Regions from separate parts of the Gottfriedia sp. S16(2024) genome, predicted to be linked through region 1. Evidence: a T-box and tRNA genes for the amino acid it is inferred to sense, from the RefSeq annotation. Region 1 holds a T-box; the other regions hold tRNA genes.
What was found. A T-box is a leader RNA that pairs with one kind of tRNA and senses whether it is charged. The one in region 1 lies ahead of tyrS (tyrosine--tRNA ligase), so its partner is inferred to be a tRNA-Tyr.
Positions count from the first base shown of each region.

Region 2: it encodes a tRNA-Tyr, which carries the amino acid that the T-box ahead of tyrS (tyrosine--tRNA ligase) is inferred to sense. The anticodon was not compared.
Region 3: it encodes a tRNA-Tyr, which carries the amino acid that the T-box ahead of tyrS (tyrosine--tRNA ligase) is inferred to sense. The anticodon was not compared.

Region 1 covers NZ_JBFLUO010000001.1:239,916-244,630, reverse strand. Annotated here, with positions in the region: gene AB1282_RS01340 (LemA family protein) at 164-739, opposite strand; T-box leader at 927-1,157, shown strand; gene tyrS (tyrosine--tRNA ligase) at 1,224-2,480, shown strand; T-box leader at 2,485-2,728, shown strand; gene AB1282_RS01330 (GNAT family N-acetyltransferase) at 2,782-3,243, shown strand; gene nhaC (Na+/H+ antiporter NhaC) at 3,262-4,641, shown strand; gene AB1282_RS01320 (hypothetical protein) at 4,699-4,715, shown strand, end outside.
Region 2 covers NZ_JBFLUO010000001.1:1,910,695-1,915,409, forward strand. Annotated here, with positions in the region: rRNA gene AB1282_RS08995 (23S ribosomal RNA) at 1-1,387, shown strand, start outside; rRNA gene rrf (5S ribosomal RNA) at 1,509-1,624, shown strand; tRNA gene AB1282_RS09005 (tRNA-Asn) at 1,635-1,709, shown strand; tRNA gene AB1282_RS09010 (tRNA-Ser) at 1,714-1,805, shown strand; tRNA gene AB1282_RS09015 (tRNA-Glu) at 1,829-1,903, shown strand; tRNA gene AB1282_RS09020 (tRNA-Val) at 1,913-1,988, shown strand; tRNA gene AB1282_RS09025 (tRNA-Met) at 2,168-2,244, shown strand; tRNA gene AB1282_RS09030 (tRNA-Asp) at 2,248-2,323, shown strand; tRNA gene AB1282_RS09035 (tRNA-Phe) at 2,332-2,407, shown strand; tRNA gene AB1282_RS09040 (tRNA-Thr) at 2,444-2,516, shown strand; tRNA gene AB1282_RS09045 (tRNA-Tyr) at 2,527-2,611, shown strand; tRNA gene AB1282_RS09050 (tRNA-Trp) at 2,619-2,692, shown strand; tRNA gene AB1282_RS09055 (tRNA-His) at 2,708-2,783, shown strand; tRNA gene AB1282_RS09060 (tRNA-Gln) at 2,864-2,938, shown strand; tRNA gene AB1282_RS09065 (tRNA-Gly) at 2,943-3,017, shown strand; tRNA gene AB1282_RS09070 (tRNA-Cys) at 3,023-3,093, shown strand; tRNA gene AB1282_RS09075 (tRNA-Leu) at 3,108-3,191, shown strand; tRNA gene AB1282_RS09080 (tRNA-Leu) at 3,285-3,367, shown strand; gene AB1282_RS09085 (hypothetical protein) at 3,581-3,877, opposite strand; gene queG (tRNA epoxyqueuosine(34) reductase QueG) at 4,369-4,715, shown strand, end outside.
Region 3 covers NZ_JBFLUO010000001.1:1,063,022-1,067,736, reverse strand. Annotated here, with positions in the region: rRNA gene AB1282_RS05005 (23S ribosomal RNA) at 1-1,420, shown strand, start outside; rRNA gene rrf (5S ribosomal RNA) at 1,541-1,656, shown strand; tRNA gene AB1282_RS04995 (tRNA-Asn) at 1,668-1,742, shown strand; tRNA gene AB1282_RS04990 (tRNA-Thr) at 1,756-1,828, shown strand; tRNA gene AB1282_RS04985 (tRNA-Glu) at 1,845-1,919, shown strand; tRNA gene AB1282_RS04980 (tRNA-Val) at 1,930-2,005, shown strand; tRNA gene AB1282_RS04975 (tRNA-Tyr) at 2,024-2,108, shown strand; tRNA gene AB1282_RS04970 (tRNA-Gln) at 2,117-2,191, shown strand; tRNA gene AB1282_RS04965 (tRNA-Lys) at 2,219-2,291, shown strand; tRNA gene AB1282_RS04960 (tRNA-Gly) at 2,308-2,382, shown strand; tRNA gene AB1282_RS04955 (tRNA-Ala) at 2,405-2,480, shown strand; gene rocF (arginase) at 2,721-3,620, shown strand; gene cdaA (diadenylate cyclase CdaA) at 4,395-4,715, shown strand, end outside.

The DNA of each region.
Region 1 (4,715 bases):
TTCCCTAATTGAATTAGAGTTTGCGTATCTTCTCTGTTAAGAACATTTGCATAATCTTGTACATAAATGTCTCCTACTTGAGAAGGTACTTTAATTTCAGCATTTGCTCCTGTAGCAAATGAAAAAAGAAATCCTATTAGGAATATTGATGAGAGAAATTTTCTCATTTATTACCTGCGCCACTAAAGTCAACCTCAGGTGTGGCTTTATCTTTTTCAGATACCTCAAAGTAATCCTTCTTCTCGAATCCAAAAGGTCCAGCTACTAGTACACCAGGGAATTTTTTGATTTTTTGGTTGTAAACAGTTACTGCATCATTGTAATCTTTACGAGCAATAGCTAGTCGATTTTCAGTTCCTTCTAGGCTATCCATTAATGCTTGGAAATTAAGATTTGATTTTAAATCAGGATAGTTTTCTAAAAGTACTAATAGACGACTTAATGCTCCAGACAATTCTGCATCAGCTTTACTTTTATCAGCAGTCGTTTGAGCACCAGCTAATTTTGCGCGTGCATCTGTTACTGAAGCAATCACATCTTTCTCTTGTGTAGCATATCCTTTTACTGTATTTACTAAGTTTGGTATTAAATCTGAATGACGTTTTAGTTGGTTATCAACTTGTGACATTTTATTTGTTACATTTTCTTCCTGAGTCACAAAGCTATTATAGCTTCCGACACCCATAAAGATTAGAACGACTACAATAATTAAAGCAATCCATATTCCTTTATTCTTCAAGAAAAAACACTTTATTTCCAAAATATGTATTTTTAAAGATGTTAGTATTAATATTTAACCATATTATTTGATAGAAAGCATTTTTATTCAAATATTGAATGACAATTTAAATAAAATTAATAAAAATTTAATTATCTATTTGACTTAAACGTTTTATTTGTGATATAAATGTTTCATAACATTTTAATAGTGAGCGTTGAAAGGCTTAGTAGTGTGAATGGTATTGGATCAGAGAGCTAATGGTTGGTGAGAATTAGCACAGACATTGACATGAATTACACCCTGGAGCATTCTTTTTCGAAATTTGTTTAATGCAAATTAGGATTAGAACGGTTAACAACCGTTAATTGTATGAGAGGTAGCTGTTTTATTAGCTACAACTAGGGTGGTACCGCGATTATAATTATTCGTCCCTACTGTTTATCAGTAGGGACTTTTTATTTTGTTTAAACAACGTATAGAACATAAAAGGGGTGGGCTAAAAATGGAAAACATCTTACAAGATTTAGAATTTCGTGGATTAATTAATCAAATGACAGATGAAGAAGGTCTACAAAAATTATTAAGCGAAGAATCTGTTTCATTATATTGTGGTTTTGACCCAACTGGTGATAGCTTACACATTGGTCACTTATTACCAGTGTTAATGTTAAAGAGATTTCAAGTTGCAGGACATAAACCAATTGGTTTAGTAGGTGGAGCAACTGGAATGATCGGTGATCCAAGTGGTAAGAAGGCAGAACGTACGTTAAATACTACAGAAACAGTAAAAATGTTCAGTGAACGAATTCGTACACAATTATTACCATTTTTAAACTTCGAAGGTGAAAATGCTGCTAAAGTAGTTAATAACTTTGATTGGACAGGCGAATTAGATGTTATTACATTCTTACGTGACATCGGTAAAAACTTCGGATTAAACTACATGCTTGCTAAAGATTCAGTTGCATCTCGATTAGAAGCAGGTATTTCATTTACTGAATTTAGTTATATGATTTTACAATCATATGATTTCTTAAAATTATACCAAGACCATAACTGTAAATTACAAATTGGTGGTAGTGACCAATGGGGTAATATTACAGCCGGTATGGAATTAATCCGTAAGACAGAAGAAGATTCAAAAGCTTTCGGACTTACAGTACCTTTAGTAACAAAAGCTGATGGTTCTAAATTTGGTAAAACAGAAGGCGGAGCAGTTTGGTTAGATCCAGAAAAAACAACTCCATACGAATTCTACCAATTCTGGATTAATACAGATGACCGTGATGTAGTTAAATACTTGAAATACTTTACTTTCCTATCAAAAGAGGAAATTTTAGAGCTTGAGAAACAATTTAATGAAGCTCCTGAACAACGTGTTGCTCAAAAAGCATTAGCTGCTGAAGTAACAAAACTAGTTCACGGTGAAGAAGCGCTTGATCAAGCAATTAAAATTACAGAAGCACTATTTAGTGGATCTGTAAAAGAATTAACTGCTGCTGAGATTAAACAAGGTTTTAAAGATGTACCTTCATTTAATTTAAGTGAAGCAGAAAAAGGATTAGTAGACTTACTAGTTGAAGCAAAAATTTCTCCATCAAAACGTCAAGCTCGTGAAGATGTACAAAATGGTGCGGTTTATGTAAATGGAGACCGTATACAGGACGTTGCAACAGTGTTAACTAAACAAGATGCAATTGAAGAGCAATTTATTATTATCCGTCGTGGTAAGAAGAAATACCACTTGGTTACATTATAATATCGAACAAACAGTGAACGAAAAAGCAGTAGTTTGATTGGTAGTAGTTCAGAGAGCGAGTGGTTGGTGAAAACTCGTCTACACAATCAAATGAATTACATTTCGGGAGTTTTCTTTTCGTAGTTAGTTTATCTAATGAAGGGAAGAACGTAAGTCTACGTTACAGATTCGAGTGATAAGGAATTTTTCTTTTATAAGTATTTATTTCTTATAACTAGGGTGGTAACGCGATCGAGGTCGTCCCTATATTTTATAGGGGCGCCTCGATTTTTTATTGGTTTTTTTTGAAAGGGTGAAAATCATGGAGATATTTGCAACGAAAGATTACCGAATATTGGCAAAACTTAATGAAGGTGTTCAAAACCTACATGCTGATTTATTTCCAGAGTTTTTTAAAGTTCATAATCCGGCTGAAATAACTGAGTTTTTCAAGAGTGTAGTTGATAAACCAGAACATCATTTTTTCGTCGTAAAAGATGTCGAAGAATTAGTCGGTTATGCTTGGATTGAAATAAAAAATATTGCTGAAGGACCTATTAAAAAGGCTTTTCGGTTAGGGTATGTTCATCAGATCAGTATTAATGAAGAAAAAAGAAATAAGGGATACGGTTCATTCTTAATTCATAAAATTGCTTCATTTGCACGTGAGAATAATCTTTCTAGAATTGAGTTAGATTATTGGATCGATAATAAAAATGCAAGTAGCTTTTATGAGAAACTTGGGTTTGTAAAGTTTCGTGAACACGTATATATGGATGTATAAATAAGGGAGAGTATATAAATGAAAAATATAGAATTAGGTACGTTAATCGTACTATTCGCAGTTATTATGTCTAGTTGTCTAGTTATATTAAAATCAGATCCACAAATTCCACTTCTTCTATGTGTTGTTTGTTTAGCTGTATTTGGACTATTTAAGGGATTTAAATGGGAACAGATTGAAAATGGTATGAAAAAAGGTATTCAAAATGGATTGTCACCAACATTAATCTTAATGATGATTGGTTTATTAATTGGTTCTTGGATGCTAAGTGGTACAGTACCTACATTATTATTTTACGGAATTTCTGTTCTTTCAGCGAAATGGTTTGCGATCAGTGCAATTTTTATTACAATCATTGTTGCTAGTTTTACAGGTAGTACGTTTACAACAATCGCTACAGTTGGTGTTGCGTTAATGGGAATCGCTCATATTATGGGGATTCCACCAGCAATTGCTGCAGGTGCGATTATTAGTGGAGCGTGTTTTGGTGATAAGATGTCACCGATCTCAGATACAACGAATTTCGTTCCAAGTATTTTAGGAATAAAGGTTAATGAGCATATTCGACACATGGCATATACAACAATTCCAGCATTAATTGTTACCATTATTTTATTCTTAATCATTGGTATGGGGCATGGTAATACAGATATGGCGCAAGTTACAGAAATGAAAAAAGCAATTTCATCTAGCTTTGAAGTGAATCCATTGTTATTAATCCCATGTTTAATCGTTTTTATTATGGCATTTAGAGGTTTTTCAACTTTACCAACAATGTCTGCAGGTATTGTTAGTTCATTAGTTTTAGCGTTTTTCATTCAAAAAGGTATTACGCTTGCAAAAGTGTTTAAAACCTTACAAGATGGATTCCAAACGGATACAGGAAATGAAATGCTTAATTCGATTGTTAACCGTGGAGGATTACAATCGATGATGTGGTCTGTGTCATTAATATTTATTGCACTTGCTTTAGGCGGATTATTACAAGAGCTACGTGTATTCGAGACATTAATACAGTCATTATCTAATTTGAAACGTAAAGGGAATATTATTATTGCAAGTACATTATCGGCTATGAGTGTAAATCTTTTAACAGGTGAACAATATTTATCAATTCTACTTCCTGGGCAATTATTAAAGGATGTATTTATCAAAAAAAATATTCCACTTAAAAACTTATCACGTGCATTAGAAGATGGAGGAACACTTTTTAATCCAATCGTTCCTTGGAGTGTAAGTGGAGCATTTTTTGCTTCAACATTAGGAGTACCTGTTATTGATTACTTACCGTTTTCATTTGTATTATTTATTACGCCATTATTCAGTATGATAGCTGCTTTATTGGGTAAAGGATTAGAAGTTGAAAATAAAGGTGAAAGTTCAAGAAAAGTCGCATAAACAATTTGTTTCTACGTAAACTAGTTTTTGTACGAACTGGTTAATGGAGGGAAAAAAATGAGTCATGCAGCAGG
Region 2 (4,715 bases), 1.7 Mb from region 1:
GCACATCATAAGGCTGAGTTGTGATGGCGAGGGAAATATAGTACCGAAGTTCCTGATTCTACGCTGCCAAGAAAAGCTTCTAGCGAGGAAATAGGTGCCTGTACCGCAAACCGACACAGGTAGGCGAGGAGAGAATCCTAAGGTGAGCGAGAGAACTATGGTTAAGGAACTCGGCAAAATGACCCCGTAACTTCGGGAGAAGGGGTGCTCTTTTGGGTGTATGCCCGGGAGAGCCGCAGTGAAAAGGCCCAAGCGACTGTTTAGCAAAAACACAGGTCTCTGCGAAGCCGCAAGGCGAAGTATAGGGGCTGACGCCTGCCCGGTGCTGGAAGGTTAAGAGGAGGGGTTATCCCTTACGGGAGAAGCTCTGAATTGAAGCCCCAGTAAACGGCGGCCGTAACTATAACGGTCCTAAGGTAGCGAAATTCCTTGTCGGGTAAGTTCCGACCCGCACGAAAGGCGTAACGATTTGGGCACTGTCTCAACCATAGACTCGGTGAAATTATAGTACCTGTGAAGATGCAGGTTACCCGCGACAGGACGGAAAGACCCCGTGGAGCTTTACTGCAGCTTGATATTGAATTTTGGTACAGCTTGTACAGGATAGGTAGGAGCCTGAGAAGCCGGAGCGCTAGCTTCGGTGGAGGCGTCGGTGGGATACTACCCTGGCTGTATTGAAATTCTAACCTAGAGCCGTTATCCGGCTCGGAGACAGTGTCAGGTGGGCAGTTTGACTGGGGCGGTCGCCTCCTAAAGAGTAACGGAGGCGCCCAAAGGTTCCCTCAGAATGGTTGGAAATCATTCGAAGAGTGTAAAGGCATAAGGGAGCTTGACTGCGAGACCTACAAGTCGAGCAGGGACGAAAGTCGGGCTTAGTGATCCGGTGGTTCCGCATGGAAGGGCCATCGCTCAACGGATAAAAGCTACCCCGGGGATAACAGGCTTATCTCCCCCAAGAGTCCACATCGACGGGGAGGTTTGGCACCTCGATGTCGGCTCATCGCATCCTGGGGCTGTAGTCGGTCCCAAGGGTTGGGCTGTTCGCCCATTAAAGCGGTACGCGAGCTGGGTTCAGAACGTCGTGAGACAGTTCGGTCCCTATCCGTCGTGGGCGCAGGAAATTTGAGAGGAGCTGTCCTTAGTACGAGAGGACCGGGATGGACACACCGCTGGTGTACCAGTTGTTCTGCCAAGAGCATGGCTGGGTAGCTATGTGTGGAAGGGATAAGTGCTGAAAGCATCTAAGCATGAAGCCCCCCTCAAGATGAGATTTCCCATAGCGTTAAGCTAGTAAGACCCCTGAGAGACGATCAGGTTGATAGGTCAGAGGTGGAAGCGTGGTGACACGTGGAGCTGACTGATACTAATCGGTCGAGGACTTAACTAACAAGTTTGATAATGACATTATCTAGTTTTGAGGGTGCAAAAGTTATTATAAAAAACTTTTAAAAAGTCATTGACTTTTGAGTGAGATTTGATATAATAGTTATTGTCCTTAAGGAATTGAATCAAGTGATGATAGCGAAGAGGTCACACCCGTTCCCATACCGAACACGGCAGTTAAGCTCTTCAGCGTCGATGGTAGTTGGGGGTTTCCCCCTGTGAGAGTAGAACGTCGCTTGGTTTATGATTATTCCGCAGTAGCTCAGTGGTAGAGCACTCGGCTGTTAACCGAGTGGTCGTAGGTTCGAACCCTACCTGCGGAGCCATTTTGGAGAGCTGTCCGAGTGGCCGAAGGAGCACGATTGGAAATCGTGTAGGCGGGTAACCCTGTCTCAAGGGTTCAAATCCCTTGCTCTCCGCCACATGTTTTCAGCACTATTATACTGGCCCGTTGGTCAAGCGGTTAAGACACCGCCCTTTCACGGCGGTAACACGGGTTCGAGTCCCGTACGGGTCACCATTTTATCCTGGAGGATTAGCTCAGCTGGGAGAGCACCTGCCTTACAAGCAGGGGGTCGGCGGTTCGAGCCCGTCATCCTCCACCATTTAATTATTAAAATTAATATATATATCTTATTATCGCGGGGTGGAGCACGAGCGAATATGCTTCGAAGAAATTACTTCAGCATACCAATCGAGCTGCTACTTGCAATAACATCCTGAGATTGGGATGGTCTTAACGAAATACAGTTTATGGATCTATAAATAATAGAGTCCACATTATCGCGGGGTGGAGCAGTCTGGTAGCTCGTCGGGCTCATAACCCGAAGGTCGCAGGTTCAAATCCTGTCCCCGCAACCAAATGGTCCCGTGGTGTAGCGGTTAACATGCCTGCCTGTCACGCAGGAGATCGCCGGTTCGATCCCGGTCGGGACCGCCATTTAAGTTGGCTCGGTAGCTCAGTCGGTAGAGCAGAGGACTGAAAATCCTCGTGTCGGCGGTTCGATTCCGTCCCGAGCCACCATCTTAAATAAAATATATAGCAAGCAATTATTATTAAGCCGACTTAGCTCAATTGGTAGAGCAACTGACTTGTAATCAGTAGGTTGGGGGTTCAAGTCCTCTAGTCGGCACTCTTTAACCGGAGGGGTAGCGAAGTGGCTAAACGCGGCGGACTGTAAATCCGCTCCCTGTGGGTTCGGCGGTTCGAATCCGTCCCCCTCCACCATTTTTATAGGGGCATAGTTTAACGGTAGAATAGAGGTCTCCAAAACCTTTGGTGTGGGTTCGATTCCTACTGCCCCTGCCAAATAATTCAATAATGGCGGTCGTGGCGAAGTGGTTAACGCATCGGATTGTGGTTCCGACACTCGTGGGTTCGATTCCCATCGGTCGCCCCATTTAAATTATTGTAAGGATTACTCAAGTGAGTAATATTATTTATAATAAACTGAATATAGTATATAAAGTTCTTAATTAATGGGCTATAGCCAAGCGGTAAGGCAACGGATTTTGATTCCGTCATGCCCTGGTTCGAATCCAGGTAGCCCAGCCATTATGCGGAAGTAGTTCAGTGGTAGAATACAACCTTGCCAAGGTTGGGGTCGCGGGTTCGAACCCCGTCTTCCGCTCCAAATATGGCGGTATAGCCAAGTGGTAAGGCAGAGGTCTGCAAAACCTTTATCATCGGTTCAAATCCGGTTACCGCCTTTTAATTTACTTCTGCCGGGGTGGTGGAATGGCAGACACACAGGACTTAAAATCCTGCGGGGGTTGACCCCGTGCCGGTTCGAGTCCGGCCCTCGGTATCATTAAACCTCTTACAAAAGTAAGAGGTTTTTAATTTCAGATTTGATTGGACAATTAGTCCTTCCTATATTATAATTATTTTATAACTTTTTGGCGGTGTGGTGGAATGGCAGACACGCCTGACTCAAAATCAGGTATCTTCACGGATGTGCAGGTTCAAGTCCTGTCACCGCTATATTGAAATCAGGGAAGAGGATTTTGCAGAGATGCAGAATCCTTTTTTTTGTTTATATAGTAAAAGGTAAGGAATAGAATAGGGTTTATATATTCTTTATCTTCATCGAGCATTAAAAAATTATCTTCATACGATTATCATAAAGAAAGGCAACGACCATTATAGTCACTGCCTTTCTTTAAGGGGCTATTCTTCATTTAGAAATGCTCTTCATTACATTTTTACATATTTACGTTTTTGCTTTGCAGCAAGCCAATCAAACTGTTTTGGTTTTCTTTTATTTGCTAAAGTAACGACTAATCCTGTTGTTGCTATTAGTAAGCTTGCAGCAGCTACTTTAATAGTAAATTGTTTTGCATCTTTTAATTTCTCGTTATTGTATCGATCAAGTTCCTTAAGGGTATCTTGTGTAAAATCAATTCTGTCGTTTGTTTCTTCAATCAAACTACAGACACCTTCGAAACTTTCGACCAAAGGATTTTTTTCTTCATTTACCAAAGGATCTGTCATAGTTATTCTCCTCCTATATTTAACCTATAAAGAAGAATTCTATGAGAAAATAAATTATACCTTTATTCAAATTTCTACAAATCTTTCAATACACTCTGCTATTAGCTAATTAATAAAGTTCTGATGATTATTGAGCTTACTAATTTAGACATTTTCTATTCTCGACCTTTCCATATTCTAAGCTTAACCATGCTAGAACACTTTCGACAAAAAATGATTTTATTCTTGAATTTATGACATATTTATGATAAATTTAATTACAAGTTCATTAAAAACCTACTAAATACATATTACATTTGTATTAGTAGATAAGCACTTATAACTTGATAACAACGCAGTGTATTGATTCATTCGAAGAACGATACATTGCGTTTTTTTATATTAAAAAGTCTATTATTAAAGGATTTTGTGTCATAATTAAATAAAGAAATAATTTTCTGACTAGAATAGAAAATATAATTTGTAAATTAACAGGCAGTTAGGTGATTCTTGTGAATATAAAAGAATTTCAAAAAGAATTGATTTTATATAGTAAAGAAATTGGAATAGATAAGATTGGATTTACAACTGTTGATCCGTTTTTAACATTAAAAAATCGTTTATATAAGCAGCAGGAATTAAATTACCAATCGGGTTTTGAGACAAAGGATATTGAACGAAGAGTAGATGCAAGAAAAATTATGACAGAATCTAATTCAATAATTGCAATTGCTCTAGCTTATCCATCTAAAATGAAAAATCCTCCTAAAAGTAAAAAAGGATCTACAAGAGGTATCTTTTGTAGGGCTTCATGGGGGGAAGATTACCATGTAGTTGTAAAAAAGAAATTACTTCAGCT
Region 3 (4,715 bases), 820 kb from region 1:
TCCAAGCAATTAGGCTGATGTGTAGGCAAATCCGCACATCATAAGGCTGAGTTGTGATGGCGAGGGAAATATAGTACCGAAGTTCCTGATTCTACGCTGCCAAGAAAAGCTTCTAGCGAGGAAATAGGTGCCTGTACCGCAAACCGACACAGGTAGGCGAGGAGAGAATCCTAAGGTGAGCGAGAGAACTATGGTTAAGGAACTCGGCAAAATGACCCCGTAACTTCGGGAGAAGGGGTGCTCTTTTGGGTGTATGCCCGGGAGAGCCGCAGTGAAAAGGCCCAAGCGACTGTTTAGCAAAAACACAGGTCTCTGCGAAGCCGCAAGGCGAAGTATAGGGGCTGACGCCTGCCCGGTGCTGGAAGGTTAAGAGGAGGGGTTATCCCTTACGGGAGAAGCTCTGAATTGAAGCCCCAGTAAACGGCGGCCGTAACTATAACGGTCCTAAGGTAGCGAAATTCCTTGTCGGGTAAGTTCCGACCCGCACGAAAGGCGTAACGATTTGGGCACTGTCTCAACCATAGACTCGGTGAAATTATAGTACCTGTGAAGATGCAGGTTACCCGCGACAGGACGGAAAGACCCCGTGGAGCTTTACTGCAGCTTGATATTGAATTTTGGTACAGCTTGTACAGGATAGGTAGGAGCCTGAGAAGCCGGAGCGCTAGCTTCGGTGGAGGCGTCGGTGGGATACTACCCTGGCTGTATTGAAATTCTAACCTAGAGCCGTTATCCGGCTCGGAGACAGTGTCAGGTGGGCAGTTTGACTGGGGCGGTCGCCTCCTAAAGAGTAACGGAGGCGCCCAAAGGTTCCCTCAGAATGGTTGGAAATCATTCGAAGAGTGTAAAGGCATAAGGGAGCTTGACTGCGAGACCTACAAGTCGAGCAGGGACGAAAGTCGGGCTTAGTGATCCGGTGGTTCCGCATGGAAGGGCCATCGCTCAACGGATAAAAGCTACCCCGGGGATAACAGGCTTATCTCCCCCAAGAGTCCACATCGACGGGGAGGTTTGGCACCTCGATGTCGGCTCATCGCATCCTGGGGCTGTAGTCGGTCCCAAGGGTTGGGCTGTTCGCCCATTAAAGCGGTACGCGAGCTGGGTTCAGAACGTCGTGAGACAGTTCGGTCCCTATCCGTCGTGGGCGCAGGAAATTTGAGAGGAGCTGTCCTTAGTACGAGAGGACCGGGATGGACACACCGCTGGTGTACCAGTTGTTCTGCCAAGAGCATGGCTGGGTAGCTATGTGTGGAAGGGATAAGTGCTGAAAGCATCTAAGCATGAAGCCCCCCTCAAGATGAGATTTCCCATAGCGTTAAGCTAGTAAGACCCCTGAGAGACGATCAGGTTGATAGGTCAGAGGTGGAAGCGTGGTGACACGTGGAGCTGACTGATACTAATCGGTCGAGGACTTAACTAACAAGTTTGATAATGACATTATCTAGTTTTGAAGGTACAAAAATTATTATAAAAAATTTCATAAAGTTGTTGACTTTTAAATGAAATTTGATATAATAATTAATGTCCTAAATAAAATGAATCAAGTGATGATAGCGAAGAGGTCACACCCGTTCCCATACCGAACACGGCAGTTAAGCTCTTCAGCGTCGATGGTAGTTGGGGGTTTCCCCCTGTGAGAGTAGAACGTCGCTTGGTTTTAAGTTTATTCCGCAGTAGCTCAGTGGTAGAGCACTCGGCTGTTAACCGAGTGGTCGTAGGTTCGAACCCTACCTGCGGAGCCATTTTTAACTTAATGCTTCCATAGCTCAGCAGGCAGAGTACTTCCATGGTAAGGAAGAGGTCACCGGTTCGAGCCCGGTTGGAAGCTTAGGAAAAGTTGTACTGGCCCGTTGGTCAAGCGGTTAAGACACCGCCCTTTCACGGCGGTAACACGGGTTCGAGTCCCGTACGGGTCACCATTTATATTACGGAGGATTAGCTCAGCTGGGAGAGCACCTGCCTTACAAGCAGGGGGTCGGCGGTTCGAGCCCGTCATCCTCCACCATTTAATTTAATAAATACCGGAGGGGTAGCGAAGTGGCTAAACGCGGCGGACTGTAAATCCGCTCCCTGTGGGTTCGGCGGTTCGAATCCGTCCCCCTCCACCATTTATTGTTGGGCTATAGCCAAGCGGTAAGGCAACGGATTTTGATTCCGTCATGCCCTGGTTCGAATCCAGGTAGCCCAGCCATTTTTTTATTTAATCGTAATTTATTACGAGCCATTAGCTCAGTAGGTAGAGCATCTGACTTTTAATCAGAGGGTCGAAGGTTCGAATCCTTCATGGCTCACTCTTTTTTTTTATGTGCGGAAGTAGTTCAGTGGTAGAATACAACCTTGCCAAGGTTGGGGTCGCGGGTTCGAGCCCCGTCTTCCGCTCCATTCGCATATATTTTTATATAGTGGGGCCTTAGCTCAGCTGGGAGAGCGCCTGCCTTGCACGCAGGAGGTCAGCGGTTCGATCCCGCTAGGCTCCACCAATATACATAAAGTTAAACCTTAGTCATTTGACTAAGGTTTTTTGTTGTATATAATCATATGGTATAGCAATTAATAAGCTCAAAATGCATATGTATACAAAAAAATGTCGAGTTGACCCATTTGTTTTAAAAGATTTAAACTATTAATATAATTAATAACTTTAACAGTCAAAAAATTATATTTTTTCAAAAACAAGTAAGCGTTTTCTTTTATGAAATCAGTCGATGGGGGAAATAAAAATGTTAAAAGATATTTCAATTATTGGAGTACCATTAGATTTAGGACAAACTAGACGTGGGGTAGATATGGGGCCAAGTGCAATTAGATATGCACAGTTGCACGAACGTATTGAAAGAATGTCTTATCAAGTAGAAGACTTAGGCGATATTTTAGTAGAACGTACACCAGTTAAAGAAGATAATTCAGAACATAATTTAAAGAACTTAAAATCTGTAAAAGAAACATGTGAAAAGCTTGCTGCTGAAGTTGATGAAGTTATTAAAAGAAACAGAATGCCACTAGTACTTGGCGGTGATCATAGTATTGCAATCGGTACATTAGCAGGTGTATCAAAACATTATAATAATCTTGGATTAATTTGGTTTGATGCACATGGAGATTTAAATACTGCTGAAACATCTCCTTCTGGTAATATTCATGGTATGTCTTTAGCTGTTTCATTAGGTCACGGTCACGACTTATTAACGAAAATAGGTGGTTACTTCCCTAAAGTAAAACCAGAGAACGTAATCATTATTGGTGCACGTGATCTTGATGAAGGCGAAAGAGCAATTATTAAAGAATTAGGAATTAAAGTTTATACAATGCATGAAATTGATAAATTAGGAATGACAAAAGTAATGGAAGAAAGCATTGACCACTTGAAAGGGTGTGACGGAGTACACTTATCATTAGATCTTGATGGCCTAGATCCAATTCACGTTCCTGGTGTTGGTACACCTGTTCCTGGAGGAATCACTTATAGAGAAGGTCACTTAGCGATGGAAATGTTATCAGATGCTGATATTATTACATCAATTGAATTCGTAGAAGTTAATCCTATATTAGACGAAAGAAATCGAACAGCAATCGTAGCCGTTGCATTAATAGGCTCATTATTAGGTGAAAAGTTACTATAATTATTTCAAAAATAAAAAGCTAGCATTCGCTAGCTTTTTTACGTTGTAGAAAAACAACCTTGTCAATTAAATTACCAAATTTTCGTAGAAGGAGTAGAGTGACGTTGATTTCCACTACAGGATGCTCGCTTTCCATGGGGCGAGATTCTTTAGCCTCCTCGGCGAGCCTGCGGGGTCTCAGCCTTCCCGCATATCCCATAGGAGTCGAGCACCCCTTTCGTTCCAATCAACATATTCATCAAAAAAAGTGTGCAATAAAACCTATTCAAATTGCCTTTACTTAGAGTTTCCAAACAGTTGTTTATTAATCAGTTAGGAGGTCAATTAATATCGAACATTAATTAATAAGCTAATCAATTGAATTTGCTTTTCTAAAAATTAGCTCATAATATTTTTAACTTCTAAAAAAACTTACTAGTGTTATTGGAATCATAAAATTGCTCAAACATATTAAAATTTAAAATCATTAATAGACCATCCAAAAAATGATAATTTCATCATTAATAAATGTTCAATTAATGTCCGTTTTCCATATTGACCATTTTATATTTCAACACTCTGAAGAACTGTCTTTCAAAAAAGAATTAATTGTTGTCTATTCTTCTACGAATTTAGACAACTAATATATATAATTCTGTAATTTTGTTTAACATAACTAAAATAGTCGTTAAAGTATTGTTAATATAATTCATAACTCACAAATTTTGTGTATTGCAAAAATATGGTATAATACTCAAGATACAGTTTTATTCTATAGAATTTGGAGGGTAAAAGATGCCTTCTTTACATATAAATTTTTTACAGTACTTACAGAATGGATTAGACATACTAATAGTTTGGTTTGTTATTTATAGATTAATTATCATTATTCAAGGGACAAAGGCAGTCCAACTCTTAAAAGGTGTAACAATCATTATTGTCGTAAAAGTATTAAGCAGCCTATTCGGCTTGCATACTTTACAATTTTTAATGGATCAAGCATTAACATGGGGATTCTTGGCGGTTATTATTATCTTCCAACCAGAGTTAAGAAGAGCACTAGAACAGCTCGGACGTGGACGTTTCTTCTCTAGGACGACAGGTAGTGGGATTAAT